Regions from separate parts of the Cytobacillus sp. QJM3NY_8 genome, predicted to be linked through region 1. Evidence: riboswitches for the same ligand, from Rfam matches in the RefSeq annotation. Region 1 holds a riboswitch; each other region holds the start of a gene.
What was found. A riboswitch is a leader RNA that binds a small molecule or an ion and turns the genes downstream of it on or off. The one in region 1 is predicted to bind thiamine pyrophosphate.

Region 1 (4,375 bases):
ACCCATGGGACGCAAGAACATTGGAATGGTCTACTGCGTCACCTGTTCAATTCTATAACTTTGCAAAACTGCCGGAAGTTAAATCCCTTGATCCTTTCTGGCACATGAAAAAAAAGAATGAAGGCTTAACGTTATATGACAGTGAAATCGAAGAGATTCATATGCCAAGCAATTCCTGGCTTCCGATTTATATGGGTGTCATCTTTGGCATCGCAGGCTTCCTCCTTGTATTTGAATGGCACATCGCTGCAGCTGTAGCTGCCATCGGCATTTTTGCTGGATTGATCATTCGTTCATTCGATTACAATGAAGGCTTCCATGTTACAAAAGATGAAATCCACAGAATTGAAAATGCGTGGAGAAAAACAGAAGGAGAGGTGCACGATCATGTCAGCTAAAGTGGATACTTCTTTGCCCCTTGAATATCAAACTGAACAGGACCGGATGAATATTCTTGGCTTCTGGGTTTTCCTTGGCGCTGAAATCGTTCTATTTGCCACTCTGTTCGGAGTATATGGAGTTTTATATGAACGCTTTGCTGGAGGGCCAACACATAAAGACATTTTTGTGATCAAGGATGTCATGATTCAGACAGTCCTCCTTTTGACAAGCAGCTTTACAATGGGCATCGCCATTTTTGAAATGCGCCGCCATAACCTGAAAGGGCTAATCACCTGGCTGGTGATTACCCTTGCACTTGGCGCAGGATTCCTATTCATGGAGATTAATGAGTTTATCCATTATGCCCATGAAGGTGCAACGATGCAGACAAGTGCGTTCCTATCCAGCTTATTTGTCCTGCTGGGTACACACGGAGCCCATGTTACATTGGGAATTGGCTGGGCAACTATGGTCATTATCCAGCTTTTAAAAAGAGGCCTTACCCCTACTACAGCAAGAAAAACGTTTATTATCGGCCTTTACTGGCACTTCCTTGATGTGGTCTGGATCTTTATTTTCACATTCGTGTATTTGAAAGGACTGGTGGCTTAAATGGAACATCATCAATCAAAAAGCTTCCCTATAAGCCATGTCATTGGATTTGTTGTTTCCCTTGTGCTGACATTTGCAGCAGCAGGTATTGCCCTAAAAACGAACCTCTCTTTTAAAGTGATCATGTGGATCATCGGCTCGCTGGCTGTCATTCAGGCAGGCATGCAGCTGTTCATGTTCATGCACTTAAGAGAAGGAGAAGACGGCAAAACGAACTTAGTTAATATGATTTATGCCGTATTTATGGTTATTGTAATTGTAGTAGGTTCTATTTGGGTTCTCACTTCTGGGCACGCGGCTCATTAATTCAAGAAAAGCGGAATCGCCTTGTCCATCCCATGAGCCAGATAATAAAACCGGTCTCCCTTTTGGAGGCCGGTTTTATTTGTATTGTCTGATTCCCTTGCTGCCCTTTGTCATTTCTTCCATCACATTAATAAAAAATCCGAATCCAAAAATTAGCATGGATGATACCATAATGCTTAAACCGATTGATAAAACATACTCACCCGTGAGACCGCTTACAAAAAAGCTTGAAATAAAGACAATTAACCCTAAAAGAATACCGGCCGCAGTAACATTTCTAAAAAAATGCAGCACCTTTTGCTGTTTTAAAGTCATATTTTCATCCCCTTTTATTTAATATTCTAACTATGTTCACAAATTTGTCAAACTTTTTGTCACAAAATTGTCAAATTTATTTATGCAAAAAAAGCTTTGCAAAGGTGCAAAGCAATTTTCTACTGATATAGCTTTTTAATGTTCTCCAAATCTTTCTTTAAATTGCCTATTTCCTGCCTGGTCAGCATTAATGGCATTTGATCGTAAAGTGTAATAATCTGTCCTCCCTCATCCTCTTCATGAAGGGATAAATAGTTATACAAATTTTCACATTGATTTTTGTTAAGGACAGACTGGGTGCTGAAATTTTTAACCTTCTGGATCTCAAAGGCACTGGTTTCTGCATCATATACACCTGTAATAATATTGCCCTGCAATGTGTTTGACAAACAATCACTCCCCTTTTTGAGTAATATACCCATTTTTCAGGAGCAGTTTCCTAAAATAAGAAAAAACCTCTTTGGAAATTTCCAAAGAGGCTGATTATATTAGGAAGCGCGTTTTTGTGATTGAATAACTTCATCCGTTTTTCTTATGATCAATCTTGGAGCTGAAGATATAATTAATACTGCTAAAATCGAGCAGAGAATAGCTGCTCCGAGCATGGTTGCACCGTTTGCCAGGAAGGAAAAGAGAACCGGTGACATCCCTTCCGGCGCATAGCTCCCAAAGAAAAGGACACCTGCTATGAAATGCCAGAAATACCGGGCAAGGCTTCCGGCAAACACAGCTAAAACAACCCAGCCCAATGCCTTTTTCTTGTTTCCGCTGCGCAGCTGATTTTGAATTGGTCGGAAAAACAAACCGGCAAAACCGATACAGGCAAATGCCACAAAGTACTCAATAAATGCCTGAAGCGGAGTCGCAATCCAGGCATCACCCATGGCAATCTGCAATATTCCCCATAATAGACCGGCAATGAAGCTGACTTTAAAGCCCCATCTGAATGCCAAAATGAATATGGGAATCATCGCAGCAGAAATCGAAATGGAAGGCGACAGCTTAATAGATGGAAGGAAATCCAAAATAATAGCAAATGCTGCAAAAAATGAAGCTTCAATCATCGCCGTCAGGCTTAATTTTTTCATAAAAAAATCCCCCTATAATCGTATGACGATACCCCAAGGGAGAACAAGCAGGCAGAAAAACCCCTTCCGCCTTTTATTCCACATTCCTGCGCTAGCATTATCTAACAGGTTCAAAGGGTCAGAACAGCGAACTATTCACTCTCAGCAGAATGCTCCCCTTGTGGCACGTTATTGTATTATCCAATTTTAGTATAAATGAAATAAATGAAAGTGAAAAGGATTATTTTCCCTCTCCAAATATAGCCTGTTTATCCCACTTTCCGATACGGTAATACATAAAGGCGATGACACTGCTTATAGCAAAGCTTATCCCCATGCCTGCAGCAATTCCTTTATCACCCATAAACTTTGAAAATAGGAATGTTAAAGGATAGCGCAGGATCCAGAATGAAATGATATTCAGTATGAGCACTTGAAACATCGCACCGGAAGCTCTTACCACACCATTCAATATAAAATTAATGCCCAGGAGCGGATAAAAAAAGGCAATGATCTTTAAATAGTCAGTGCCATACTGAACTGATTCTTTATCCTGTATAAACAGGCGCACCCCGTGTTCTGCAAATAGGACCGTACCAAAAGCGATGATAAACATGATTCCAAGATTGTAAATGACTCCGTACAAGGCGATTTGATGAACCCGTTCCCATTGATTTCTCCCTATATTTTGACCGGCCATACTGTTGACTGCAGTCCCCAATGCCATCGCAGGAAGCATAATGATGCTGTCAATACGCTGAGCTGCACCAAATCCCGCAACCACGTCATCGCCAAAAGAGGTGACGACAGACATAATAGCCATAACACCAGCCGATATAACGGTCATTTGAAGTCCAGAAGGGATGCCGAGCTTGAAAATTAATGCCGCTTCCTCTTTATGCGGCCAAGAAGGAATAGTGAACGGCGCCAGCTTTTTGCGGAGTATGAATATCATTCCGATCATAAATGCGAACCCCTGTGAAAGGATCGTAGCACAAGCTGCCCCATCAATACCAAGCTGGAATACAGATATAAAAAGAGGGTCCAGGATTGCATTTAATACGACTGCTATCAGGACAAAGTACAGTGGACTCTTGCTGTCTCCGAGCGCCCTGAGTACGGTTCCTATAAAATTGTATCCAAATAAAAACAGAATACCAATGAAGTTAATCTGCAAATAGGATGCTGCACCTTCAGCCATTCCTGCAGGTGTGCCCATTATGGCCAAAATTCTTTCTGCAAACAGGAATCCGGCTATTCCAAGAGCAACTGACATAATTGTCTGAATGACGGTAAAGGCATTCAAATATTGTTTCAGCCCCTCTTCATGATCCCCACCCTTTTGCTGGGATAAAATCGTTAACGCCGCATTGTTTATTCCAATGATAAAAGAAAGAACTGTAAAGATTACAGTGCCGGACACCGCCACAGCTCCCAATGCGTCGGCCCCAAGCAGATTCCCAACCCACAGACTATCAATAAATTGATAGGAAACCTGCAGAAAATTAGTGAGCATGATTGGAGTTGAGAACACCAAGAGCTGTTTGAATATATTTCCTTTTGTAAAATCCTGCTGTGCCATCTTTACACCTTTTTCCCATATTTTTTTCACAGTTTCTATTATTCACTATTTCATATCCAGTTTCCAATTTTATAGTTTTGATTGTTATTATGTTTTATAATTTTATTTGCTT
Region 2 (4,375 bases), 2.2 Mb from region 1:
AATGTTTATTCATGATTTTTTGTGAAATCCCTGCTTATTGCGGCTAATTTGTATAGGAAAGGCTGTAACTGCGAATTTATGATTTTATTAGATGGTTTCATAAAATCTGAAAAAGTGTTATTATTTTCAATAAATTCAAAAAAGGCAGGGCTGGAATATGGCAAAAGTAGAGAATATTAGTTTCGCAGAAAACTTTCCTATTTCATTTAAGGAACTGGAAGAAGAAGCAGAGAAAGTGATGGGAGCTGGCGGATTTGGCTATGTCCAATCAGGAGCCGGGGGAGAAGAAACGCTGAAAAAGAATATCGAATCCTTTGCAAAATACTCAATTGTACCGAGGATGCTTAGAGATGTATCAGTGCCGGATATAAGTGTGAATTTATTTGGAAAAACGTATCCTTATCCAGTATTCCTTGCACCTATAGGAATGCAGCGTCTTGAACACAGTGAGGGAGAGCTTGCATCTGCCCGGGCGGCAGCTTCGTTTGGAATTCCTTTTATCCAGAGCACGGTATCCAGTTATTCCATTGAAGAAATCGCAAATGCAACAGGCACGAGTCCAAAATGGTTCCAATTATATTGGTCCAATTATGAAGATGCTGCGTTCAGTATGGTGCGCCGGGCGGAGGAATCAGGCTATGAAGCAATTGTGTTAACAGTAGATACGGTGATGATGGGGTGGAGGGAAGCTGATCTAAGAAACAATTTTTCACCGTTAAAGCTTGGCTATGGAAAAGCAAACTATGAGAGTGACCCGGTCTTTATGGCCACTCTCCATGACGGTGATGTAGTTCAGGGAATCCTTGATAATATCCATCATCCAACCTTGAGCTGGGAGCATATTGCTAGGTTAAAAGAGAAAACAAATCTGCCGATTCTATTAAAGGGTATTCTCCATCCCGAAGATGCCAGGCTGGCCGTTGAAAAAGGGATAGACGGAATCATAGTCTCCAATCATGGCGGCAGGCAGCTTGATGGAGTGATTGCGGCGATTGATGCGCTTGGACCGGTTGTGAAGGAAGTCAAAGGAAGAATTCCAGTATTGTTTGACAGCGGCATTCGCCGCGGTTCCGATGTGGTCAAAGCACTGGCATTAGGAGCCGACGCAGTTTGCCTGGGAAGGCCGTATGTGTACGGTTTGGCCATTGGCGGGCAGAATGGAGTTGAAAAAGTACTTGCCAACTTTATTGAAGAAACAAAAGTGTCACTTTCTCTGGCAGGAGTCGGGAGTCTAAAGGAAATGGCAAGTCTGAAGCTACTTCGATAGTTTCTCAGCAGAAATCGAAGAGCGCTTAATACATTGATTGCACCAAGAAAAGTATATAAGCAAAAAGATTGATGACAGTGCCGGAATAATTTGTTAAGCTTGAGATAGCTTATCAAACTAAATATCTATGCAGCTACTAGGGGTGCCCCGAATGTGCGGGCTGAGAGGAAAGCGCGTTATAGCTTTCTGACTCTTATGGACCTGATCTGGTTAATGCCAGCGGAGGGAAGTAGGATTTGACTATATGTCAATTCATATACTTAAACCAAGCCAGGTCCTTATGGGAATCTGGCTTTTTTGTATACATACTTCCCATCCTGATAAGCAATCAGGCGGCCCTTTAGAAAGGAGGTTTAGATGAACAGAACCCGATTGTTAACTACGATGGCTTTATTTGTAGCAATTGGGACACTGGGATCCCATTTGCTCTGGTTTCCGGCAGGCATAGCCAAGGCCTATCCGGTGCAGCATGCGGTGAATGTATTGGCAGCGGTGACGCTTGGCCCCCTGCCTGCAGCAGCTGTGGCATTTATGATTGGCCTGCTTCGTAATTTGCTTGGATTCGGGACGCTGCTTGCGTTTCCAGGCGGCATGATCGGAGCGTTTTTGGCAGGTGTGCTTTATTTGAAGTTCGGCCGGAAAATATGGGCTGCTGTAGGAGAAGTGGTAGGTACCGGCATAATCGGTGCATTGTTTGCAGTCCCTTTTGCAAAGGTTCTCATGGGAAGCGCAGCTGGGGCATTCTTCTTTGTGCCGCCATTCCTGGTCAGCAGCATTGCCGGTGCGGCCATAGGCTGGATGGTTTTGGCAAAGGTTAAAGAGAAGAATCTGGTTCAGAATATATGATGATTTTGAGCTGGCGAAGCTGGATGAGTAAGCAGCATAGTAAAGAAATCTGACTTAATGAGCGATTTTCAAGAGTTATAAGCGAAATCCCAAATTTATGAGAGAAAAACGTCAAGTTAGAAAATCGGTAAAAAACAATTAAAATGTTAGAAAACTGCTAGGGGCGCTACGGCTGAGATAAGGAGCTTTTCCTTTGTCCCTTGGAACCTGATCTGGATAATGCCAGCGCAGGGAAGCAGTGAGGACCTCGTTTTATATCCTCATGCTTTTTCCCCGGCAGCTTCTGTAATTAATAAGGAGGCTATTTTTATGACTTTTTCAGAGATTCTGCGCAAGGAAAATGAAGATTTGTTTCAGCTGATATTTGAGCACCCATTTGTCCAGGGTATCGGGAGAGGGGACGTGCCGAAAGAGGCACTGGCCCATTACATTAAAGCGGACTTTGAGTATCTGAATGCGTTCATGCATATTTATGGGATTGCCATTTCAAAGTCAGCAGAGCGTAAGGATATTGCATATTTTAATCAGCAAATAGAATTTGTATTGAACAGCGAAGTACATCCCCACCATAATTTCTGCCAGCAGATTGGCGTGGATTACGAAGCATTGCAGGGCTATCCGCTCCCTCCAACAGCTGATCATTATGTTAAGCATATGATGTATCATGCCCACACAGGCGGCATGGGTGAAATCCTTGCTGCATTATTGCCTTGTCCATGGACTTATTGGGAGATTGGGCTTGAACTCATGAAGCAATATGAGCCAGATGAGAACCATCCGTTTTATCCATGGATCTCTTTTTACGCAAATTTAAGGGTCGAAGCTGTGACCATGAATATGAGAAACCGTTTGGATGAGCTTGCTGATGCGGCATCACCGGAAGAAAGGCAGCGAATGAAGGATGCTTTCCGAAAAAGCTGCCAGCTGGAGCTTGGCTTCTGGGAGATGGCTTACACCTGCGAAGAGTGGCCGGCAGGCAATCCTGCAGCAGTAAGATAAGAAAAGCGCAAGCGCCTCGCTCAAAAAGGAACGCAGGCTAAGAGCGCAACGTCCTCCCAAAAGCTACCGCTTTCGGTCGTGCGATGTATCGCTGCCGTAGCTTTCCTTGTCCTGTGGCAACGTCTGCATGACCCACATCCTCCCATAATCTGCCGCTTTTGGTCGTGCGATGATTATGCTGACGAAGCCTTCCTTGTCCTGCGGGCCTCAGGGATAAGACGGTTCCTTATGGCCCCGGGTTCCTAGGAGCCGGAGCTAGACAAGCTTGTGACCTCAAGGGGGGAGGCTGCTTGCGCTAGACAGTTATCGAAGTTCAAAATTTTATACTTTCGTATTTAATAAGAAAAACGCCTGCATCTGCTTTATGGCAGTGCAGGCGTTTTTTCAAAATCCCATCTGTAATGAGCGGTAATAGGAGTCTTAAAAGAAGAGAGTTTTACTTCTGCTGCAAATGGTGTGGAGTTATGTATGACATATGGAATGCCATCTTTCGTCCGTTTGTCAGATATGATGGCAACATGGTCGAATTTAGGAGAAAGGAAAACCACAATGTCACCCGGCTGCCATTGCTGAAGGTTCTTAATATCTCCTGGAATCAGTTCTGTTGTTAATGACTTTGCGAAGCGGCTGAAAAAGACATTCTGGTTTGGCACCCTCCTGAAATCAATGTTTGGATCAGGATTGCCCTTCACTCTTGAATACAAGTCCGTATTCTCGGCGATATCCTGATCAATAAGATCCTTTATGGTTACATCAGCCCCCTGGAAACCCCTCCAAACCACATCTGTACAGACACCTTCACCATCGGGCGGATATCCTCCCGCATAGTAGGCACTTTTATATGGCGTGCGCTGTTCCACTTCTTTTCTGGCTGTCAGGACCATATCAAGCGGATCGGCAATGCCGTTTTGATTAGAATCGGCCTTTGAATAAGCAGCAGGCACTTCCATTTTCTTTGCCAAAGGATTTTCAAAATGAATGCCGATGGAATCCAGAATGATTCCGCTTCGGAAAAAAAGAATGAATAATAACAGTACTGCGATAATGGAACCAAACACTTTTTTTATCATAAAAGTCTCCTCATGTATTTTAATGATTAGACGGCATTATTTTCCAATAAGTTACATAGAGGTATGATAAGATTGCTATAAGAATACATAAGAGAGGGGATATCATGGCTCATCATATAGGGATATCGGGAAGCGTCATTTTGTCAGACAGCAAGCTGTTTCCTGAACTTTTTAAACGTCATTTGCCGCATAT
Region 3 (4,375 bases), 990 kb from region 1:
GGTTAAATGATTAACGGATAATTGTATCATTTCCTGGCACTCTCCCGTGACTTCCATTTAATCAGCAAACGTTCAGCCAGTAAAATTCCTCCAAAAAACAGCAAGCTTAACAGCATAATCGCAAAAATGGCAACAAAAACACGGTCTGTCCGAAATGAAGAAGATGCCAGAGTCATATAAACACCTATTCCTTCTTTAGCTCCGAGCCATTCGGATATTACAGCACCCATCACACTATAGGTTGCGGAGATTTTTAGCCCTGAAAATAGAGAGGGAAGGGAATAGGGAAGCTCCAGCTTCCAAAACAGCTGTCCTTTGCTGGCCCCTGCCATCAGCATATAATGCCTAAGTTCTCCGGGTGTCTGGCGAAAGCCGTCCAATGCAGCAACAGTAATGGGGAAGAAGCAAACCAGCGTGATGACAATCAGCTTTGGAAGTATCCCGAAACCAAACCAAACAACCAGCAAAGGAGCCAGAACAATTATAGGCACATTTTGTGAAAGTATGAGGAGAGGGTAAACCGACTCCCTTATAAAAGGCAATAAGTGCAGTATAACGGCTGTGATTAAACCTATGACGGTGCCAATGGCAAATCCCAATAGGGAAAGCATGACTGTCGATTGAAGGTGGTGGCTGAAGCCCTCCCAGCCCGAAATCGCTTCCAGAACGATTTCTGTTGGCGGAGGCAGGAGCCATGCAGGGACTTCTGCCAGATTTACTGCCATTTCCCAAGCAATGAATAAAAGAAGGAGAACCGCAGCCGGCCTCCATCCTTTTCTGAACAAATTTATCATGGACGATATTTCTCCGTTAAATCAATCATTTCAATACCGTCCGGCTGATATAGAACCTTTACCTGTGAGATTACATTGCTGCTTCCTCTTTCAATCATTTTTCTGTTCATATCAGCTATGATTTTCAATAAATGGTCTAAATCGCCTTCCATCGTTGTTTCGAGGGGATGCACTTCGTACTTAACACCGGATTGCTGAATGACACTAATTGCTTCATCAACGTAAGGTATAACATTTTCCCCATCTTTTGTTTTCGGTATGATCTGAATGCTTACAAGTGCGTTTGCCATATTTGAACTCTCCTTATTCCGGCAGGAAGTCATTAGTAAATGCTTTGCCTGCATCTAATTCTTTATCTAAAAGACCATTTTCATGCATCCAGTCTGCATAGTTTTCCCAGACTTCAAGCTTTTGTTCACCCCATCTTGAAGCATCATCCTGATAGCGGGGGGATAGCCATTCCTGGCTTTTTTTGACCAATTCGCTGTCCAGATCCGGAGCATTCTTTAACAAAAAATCTGCTGCTTCGCCAGGTTGATCGATTGCAAATTCATATCCCCTTGCTGCTGCTTTTACAAATGCTTTGACAGTATCCGGATCATCTGCAATCATTTTTTCGCTGGTTGCGAGAACGGGCGTGTAGTAATCCAGTTTTTCTGAGTAGTCGGTAAGGTAGACCATATTAATCTTTTCCCCCCGAAGTTCTGCTTCTACACCTGTCCATCCATAATAAATCCATGCGAAGTCTATATCTCTTTTAACAGCTGTAAAAAAGTCAGCATCCCCCATATTAACAATTGAGACCTTATCAATATTAGCGTTTTCCTTCTTCATTAGGGAGTCTATTACCGATTTTTCTACAGGTGCCCCCCAGCCGCCATAAGTTTTTCCTTCAAAGTCTTTCGGCGATTTAATGTTTTTTTCGGCAGGGGATGCAAAACCGGAAGTATTATGCTGAATAACAGCTGCTATCGATACAAGGGGAACGCCCTGTACACGTGCTTCCGTGATGCTTTCCTGATAGCTGACACCAAAATCAGCCTTGCCTGATGCAGTCAATTGATCTGCACCTGCTTCACCTGGCATTATAATTTCTACATCGAGCCCTTCTTCTTTAAAATATCCTTTGTCCTTTGCGGCATATAAGCCGGTATGATTGGTATTAGGTGTCCAATCCAGTACAACAGTAACTTTTTTCAAATCTTGTTTGCTGTCTGAATCTTCGCTTCCAGTCTGATTATCCGGTCCATTGCCGGCACAGCCTGAAAGAAGCAGCAGCGAACAGATAGCGGCAATCCACTTTTTCATAAGTACTCCTCCTAAAAAACGTTATGTAATAAGGAAAGTTAATGATAGTCTGCCCTGTAAAATAAAAACGCCCCGGTATAAACCAGGGCGCATATAAAAAACATTTAGTATGTTTAAGAATATGTTCCCTACGCTGGTATGAGCCAGATCAGGTTCAAAGGGTCAGCATCTTAATGATGAAGTCTCAACCGGCATACCGGTTCCCCTACATTTCTTGCTATTTAATTTTGACAGCATAAATACTTTCCATCATTATTATAGCAAATAATATTAAAATGCACAGAAAATAATTATTTCATTCCAATCGTCCTGCTCTCTTTCCAAATTCTGAATTTTTCAAGTTCACCTGTAATTTGGCTAACGGCAAAACCAAGGACTGCTACATCATCTAAGATTCCCATTCCTATTAAAAAGTCAGGAACAAGGTCTATTGGGGAAACAAAGTATAGTATGGAAGCAATAATAAAGATAATCGATTTTTTTGAAATAATATGCCGGTAATCGCCTTTAGACCATGACTTTACTAAATCGATCAGAAGCTGAAACTTTTCCCATATATCACTTAATGAAGATTGGTTTTTATCTGCTTTAAGTGTAGCCTTTCTTAAAAGTCCTTTTGTTTTTTCAGGATCGTCCGCATAACGTTTAGCCCTGGATGAAAATTTTTTATAGCCGTCCTTATAAACTTTGGTTTCTATTTCAGGCATAGCTATCACTCCTATATTGATAATTCGCATAAACAGTTATAATCTAGTATTTACCGCATACCTGACATGACATAAACATTTCATTGGGAGAAATAAATGGAAATCAAATTTAACCTGTGACAAAACCTTATTGGGAGCTGATATCTATGCTTGAGAAATGGCTGAAAGAATCAAATTATACAGTAATATTGACTGGAGCAGGAATGTCGACAGAAAGCGGACTGCCTGATTTCAGGTCTGCCAATAATGGATTATGGAATGGGAAAGATCCTGGGAAAATAGCCAGTACAAAAGCATTGAATGAAAATGTGAACGAATTTATAGAATTTTATCGGCACAGGGTAATCGGGCTTAAGGAGTGTAATCCCCATCAAGGGCACTATATTCTTGCAGATTGGGAAAAGAGAGGTATTATTAAGAGCATTATTACCCAGAACGTGGATGGATTTCATGGACTCGCGGGAAGTGAAAAAATATCAGAGCTCCATGGAAATCTGCAGACACTCCATTGCCAGAAATGTAAAAAAGAGTTCCCGAGCGAGGGGTATTTGCATGGTCAATTCCAATGCCGTTGCGGGGGTGTGCTCCGTCCTTCAGTGGTTCTGTTTGGGGAAATGCTCCCTGAGGAGGCCTTAGATTTCGCAGCAGATGAAACAGAAAAAGCAGAACTTTTTATTGTTCTGGGATCATCCTTGACTGTAACACCTGCAAATCAGTTTCCGCTGATAGCCAAACAAAAAGGAGCAAAACTTGTGATTATTAATATGGAACCTACGGATTTCGATATTTATGCTGATAAAGTAATTCATGACCGCAAAATTGGTGAAGTGCTGGATGAACTTGATAGAGCCTTCAAATAGTCAAAAAACATGAAATCATAGCACTCATGCTATGATTTTTTTTATCAATCAACTATAATGGACAATGAACATGATTACTACTGCCTCAAGCGATATGATATATAAGGAGTGTTCAGCATGTTATCAAACATCGGTATTCCAGGTTTAATTCTAATCCTGGTTTTGGCTCTGATTATTTTTGGACCTAAGAAACTTCCTGAAATAGGAAGAGCGTTCGGGGAGACATTAAAAGAATTTAAGAAATCTACCCGTGAACTCACAAAAGATGATGACAATGATAAAAGGAAATAACCTATTCAAGTGGTGTAGAACCGGCTTTGCAGACAAATTAGTCTCGAAGCCGGTTTTTTATTTTCTGGCTTTCGAAGCGAGTGAATGGGTATAGAAAAGAGAGAAATGAAAAAATGGTTGACTAACATGTATATACAAGATAAAATGAAAGCGTAAACAGTTCATGTATATACAAGTTGGTTTGCTAAATTGGATAGAGTTGTAAATGGCGAGAACAATAAATAAAAACCTTATAACTGTTTTTTTCTATAATATGAAAACGGTAACAGGAGGAGAGCGAAGAATGGCTACGAATAAAGAGTCAGCAGAGCAAATTGTAGAAGCTATCGGGGGCAAGGATAATATCGCAGCGGCTACTCATTGTGTTACACGTCTGCGTTTTGCCTTAAAAGATGAGGGGAAGGTCAATAAAGAA
Region 4 (4,375 bases), 2.1 Mb from region 1:
AAAAGAGCATTTCCATTATGTCGTGCTTTACTGGCAGCAAAAAAGTCTATGTGGAGGGATCCAGGCCTGATATAAAGGTTCCAATGCGTGAGATAGAGTTAAGTCCCACTTCCGGAACTTTTGGAGAGGAAATCAATGAGCCGGTTCGAGTATATGATACGAGCGGACCTTATACGGATCCTCAATATACGGCAGATCTAAAAAAAGGGCTTCCTGCTCTGAGAAGCCGGTGGATTCATGAACGCGGGGATGTTGAAGAGTATGATGGGCGGAAAATAAAGCCCGAGGATAATGGGTACCGCGATGAACATGATCCGCGTGCTAATCATAAAGTTTTTCCTGGCTTATCCCGCAAGCCATTGAGAGCAAAAAAAGGAAAGAATGTTACCCAGCTTCACTATGCAAAAAAGGGGATCATTACTCCTGAGATGGAGTATATAGCCATTCGGGAAAATATGGATCCGGAATTTGTGCGGTCTGAAGTAGCAAGAGGGCGGGCAATCATTCCTTCCAATATCAATCATCCTGAGACAGAGCCGATGATCATCGGAAGGAATTTCCACGTAAAAATTAATGCGAACATTGGAAATTCTGCTGTTTCATCCTCTATTGAGGAAGAGGTAGAAAAAATGACCTGGGCTACTCGATGGGGAGCAGACACGATCATGGATCTATCTACAGGCAAAAATATTCATACCACACGTGAATGGATTATCAGGAACTCTGCCGTTCCGGTCGGCACCGTTCCCATTTATCAGGCACTTGAAAAGGTTAATGGCATTGCCGAGGATCTTACGTGGGAAGTTTACAGAGATACCTTAATCGAACAAGCTGAGCAGGGGGTTGACTACTTTACCATTCATGCAGGTGTCCTTTTGAGGTATGTTCCGCTGTCGGCAAAACGCTTAACCGGAATTGTATCGAGGGGCGGATCCATTATGGCCCAATGGTGTTTGCATCATCATAAAGAAAACTTTTTATATACACATTTTGAAGAAATCTGCGAGATCATGAAAGCCTATGATGTGGCCTTCTCACTCGGGGATGGGCTGCGCCCGGGATCGATTGCAGATGCCAATGACGAGGCTCAATTTGCAGAGCTCGAGACACTTGGGGAGTTGACGAAAATTGCATGGGAACACGATGTACAGGTAATGGTGGAGGGACCTGGCCATGTTCCAATGCATTTAATTAAAGAGAATATGGATAAACAATTGGAGATCTGCAAGGAAGCGCCATTTTATACACTTGGGCCCCTAACAACAGATATAGCTCCAGGATATGACCACATTACCTCTGCAATCGGGGCTGCCATGATAGGCTGGTATGGTACGGCAATGCTTTGCTATGTTACTCCTAAAGAACATTTGGGTTTGCCAAATAGAGATGATGTACGCGAGGGTGTCATTACTTATAAAATTGCAGCGCATGCTGCAGATCTGGCAAAGGGCCACCCGGGAGCACAAAAAAGAGATGATGCCCTGTCAAAAGCCCGGTTTGAATTCCGCTGGAGGGATCAATTCAATCTGTCGCTTGATCCTGAACGCGCATTGGAATACCATGATGAGACATTGCCGGCTGAAGGGGCTAAAACAGCTCACTTCTGTTCCATGTGCGGGCCAAAATTCTGCAGCATGAGAATTTCGCAGGATATCCGGAATTATGCAAAAGAGAATAAGCTTGACACGGACGAAGCGATACAGAAGGGCTTGGAAGAAAAAGCTGAGGAATTTAAAAAAACCGGGGGAAGTATTTATCAGTAAAAATAGTATTTTAGTAATTTAATAGTAATTATATCTGCTGGGGGTGCCGTTTGCAGGCTGAGATTAAAGCAAAAGCTTTAAAACCCTTGGAACCTGATCTGGCATACCAGCGTAGGGAAGTGGAGTATCGGGGCTATATTCATAAGCCCCGTACAGCCACTTTCTATTTAGAAGGTGGTTTTTAATTTGCTAAAAGCATAAAAAAACAGGGGAGTTATCGCTATGAGGAAACAGCTGCATGTTATATCAGATGGAAAGCTATCTCTAGAGGCTTTTGCTGAGATAGCAGGTGAAGTGGAACCCTTTGCAGACAGGTTCCACTTGAGGGAAAAGCATCGAACCTCAAGGGAGCTATATGAAGGAGTTAAGCTGCTTTGTAATGAGGGAATCCCCATTCATAAAATTGTTATAAATGATCGGGTGGATGTTGCATGGGCATGTAAAACAGGTGTCCATCTTGCTTTTCACAGCCTTCCAGTCCGTGTTGTCAAAACGCATTTTCTAGATATGCCCATCGGATGTTCCGTACATTCTCCTGAAGAAGCAGAAGAGGCTGCAAAACAGGGGGCTGATTATATCCTGTTTGGGCACATATTTGAAACCGACTCCAAGAAGGGAATCCCGCCAAGGGGCACTGGGTCACTGGAGGCTCTTAAAAAGGCAGTAGAAATTCCGGTAATGGCAATTGGAGGCATTAAACCAGAGAAAGTCCCTGAGGTCTTGGAGGCGGGGGCAGATGGCATTGCTGTAATGTCAGGGATTTTGCAGGCAAAGGACCCTGCAGAGGCAGCGAAGCTCTTTTCAAAAAAGTTAAATGAGGAGGGGGAAAAATGAGGAAAATTTATGACGCCGTTATAGTTGGCGGTGGCATTAACGGAAGCTCCATTGCTTTTCAATTGGCTAAAAGAGGGTATAAAGTGGCCGTTTTGGATAAGGGTAAAATAGCCGGCAAGGCTTCCGGAGCGGCAGCTGGAATTTTAGGAGCCCAAACGGAACTGGCAGAAGACGGCCCGCTATTTCAGCTGGCATGCAAAAGCCGCTCCATGTACCGGATCCTGATTCCTGAACTGGAAGATTTATCACAAGTGCATATTGGCTATCAAAATAAGGGTGTATATAAAGTGGCGGCTAATAAAGAGGAGGAGCAGACATTAAAAAGATTGATAGAAAGCCAGCAAAAAGCGGGTGAGCAGGCCGAATGGTTTTCGATTGATGACCTGATTAAACGTGAGCCATCCGTATCAAACAAATTGCTGGGTGCCATGTATATACCGAATGACGGACAGGTTCAGGCATATGAATTGTCCCTTGCCTTTGCAAAAGCTTCAATGGCCCTCGGTGCAGAAATTTATGAGTATACACACGTATCAGATTTTATTTTAAAAGATGAAAAGGTTCATGGGGTCAAAACCAGCCAGGGAGAATTCCTGGCAGAATCCGTTATCGTGGCTTCCGGGGCCTGGAGCAGGGAGGTTCTTGAAAGAGCGGGCCTTTCGCTGCCCATTATTCCGGTTAAAGGCGAGTGCTTCTCGGTGATACCTGAAAAACCGCTTGTACAAGGGACGATCTTTTCACATGGATGCTATATCGTTCCGAAGCAATCTGGGAGATTAGTAGTTGGAGCGACCGTTAAGGTCAATTCATTTGATGAGAAGGTGACCCTTGAGGGGATATCCACGCTGATGGAAAAGGCGCAAAACCTTGTTCCGGATATAGCGAAGGCTGAATGGGAGCGGGCCTGGACAGGAATTCGTCCGCAATCGGCTGATGGCCAGCCTTTTTTAGGAGAACATCCTGTTTATAGAGGGTTATATATTGCGGCCGGCCATTTTCGGAATGGAATCCTCCTTGCCCCGGCAACAGGCGTACTGATGGCAGACATCCTCGAAGGAAAAACGGAGCAGCCAAATCCGTTTGAGCTTTCCCGCCTTGAATCTTTAGTCCATACGTCAAATGGGGTGCTTTTATGAAAGTTGTCATTAACGGAGATGCTATGGAGCTTCCGGACACAGTTAATCGCGTTTCCCTTCTGCTCGAGCATTTCAATTTGGAGCAAAAGGTAGTCATTGTTGAACTAAACCAGCATATTTTGGATAAATCCACGCATGCTGAAACCATTCTGACAGATGGGGATCGAATCGAAATTGTACACTTTGTAGGAGGCGGATGATTTGTTGAAAATTGGACCTTATGAATTTAACTCCAGGCTGCTGCTGGGAACAGGGAAATATCCAAGCTTTGATGTGCAAAGGGAAGCTGTAGAAGCTTCGGCAACAGAGGTGCTTACCTTTGCTGTACGCCGTATGAACATTTTTGAAGCGGGCCAGCCCAACTTTTTGGAAAAGCTGGATTTAAAGAAATATAAATTACTCCCTAATACGGCAGGAGCAAGTACAGCTGAGGAGGCTGTCCGAATAGCAAGGTTATCCAAAGCTTCCGGGCTCTGCGACATGATTAAAGTTGAGGTTATTGGATGCAGCAAAACGCTTCTTCCTGATCCAATAGAAACAATAAAAGCAGCGGAGATTCTATTAGACGAGGGTTTTATTGTTCTGCCCTACACTTCTGATGATGTCGTCCTTGCTCGAAAACTTGAAGAACTAGGCTGCCAT

Region 2: another riboswitch for thiamine pyrophosphate. It lies ahead of tenA (thiaminase II); the one in region 1 lies ahead of thiT (energy-coupled thiamine transporter ThiT).
Region 3: another riboswitch for thiamine pyrophosphate. It lies ahead of AC0VZ9_RS08525 (ABC transporter substrate-binding protein); the one in region 1 lies ahead of thiT (energy-coupled thiamine transporter ThiT).
Region 4: another riboswitch for thiamine pyrophosphate. It lies ahead of tenI (thiazole tautomerase TenI); the one in region 1 lies ahead of thiT (energy-coupled thiamine transporter ThiT).

The regions. Positions count from the first base shown of each region.
Region 1 covers NZ_CM149681.1:2,606,450-2,610,824, forward strand. The annotation lists gene qoxB (cytochrome aa3 quinol oxidase subunit I) at 1-398, shown strand, start outside; gene qoxC (cytochrome aa3 quinol oxidase subunit III) at 388-993, shown strand; gene qoxD (cytochrome aa3 quinol oxidase subunit IV) at 994-1,299, shown strand; gene AC0VZ9_RS13560 (hypothetical protein) at 1,375-1,614, opposite strand; gene AC0VZ9_RS13565 (hypothetical protein) at 1,734-2,003, opposite strand; gene thiT (energy-coupled thiamine transporter ThiT) at 2,103-2,702, opposite strand; TPP riboswitch at 2,769-2,871, opposite strand; gene AC0VZ9_RS13575 (MATE family efflux transporter) at 2,923-4,263, opposite strand.
Region 2 covers NZ_CM149681.1:431,363-435,737, forward strand. The annotation lists gene AC0VZ9_RS02240 (alpha-hydroxy-acid oxidizing protein) at 158-1,267, shown strand; TPP riboswitch at 1,396-1,512, shown strand; gene thiW (energy coupling factor transporter S component ThiW) at 1,625-2,113, shown strand; TPP riboswitch at 2,263-2,364, shown strand; gene tenA (thiaminase II) at 2,423-3,112, shown strand; gene AC0VZ9_RS02255 (DUF1287 domain-containing protein) at 3,475-4,182, opposite strand; gene AC0VZ9_RS02260 (TIM barrel protein) at 4,287-4,375, shown strand, end outside.
Region 3 covers NZ_CM149681.1:1,615,186-1,619,560, forward strand. The annotation lists gene AC0VZ9_RS08510 (ABC transporter ATP-binding protein) at 1-30, opposite strand, end outside; gene AC0VZ9_RS08515 (ABC transporter permease) at 27-794, opposite strand; gene AC0VZ9_RS08520 (thiamine-binding protein) at 791-1,084, opposite strand; gene AC0VZ9_RS08525 (ABC transporter substrate-binding protein) at 1,098-2,102, opposite strand; TPP riboswitch at 2,211-2,319, opposite strand; gene AC0VZ9_RS08530 (YkvA family protein) at 2,393-2,809, opposite strand; gene AC0VZ9_RS08535 (NAD-dependent deacylase) at 2,956-3,669, shown strand; gene AC0VZ9_RS08540 (twin-arginine translocase TatA/TatE family subunit) at 3,787-3,960, shown strand; gene treP (PTS system trehalose-specific EIIBC component) at 4,244-4,375, shown strand, end outside.
Region 4 covers NZ_CM149681.1:496,739-501,113, forward strand. The annotation lists gene thiC (phosphomethylpyrimidine synthase ThiC) at 1-1,763, shown strand, start outside; TPP riboswitch at 1,793-1,898, shown strand; gene tenI (thiazole tautomerase TenI) at 1,986-2,597, shown strand; gene thiO (glycine oxidase ThiO) at 2,594-3,733, shown strand; gene thiS (sulfur carrier protein ThiS) at 3,730-3,933, shown strand; gene AC0VZ9_RS02660 (thiazole synthase) at 3,935-4,375, shown strand, end outside.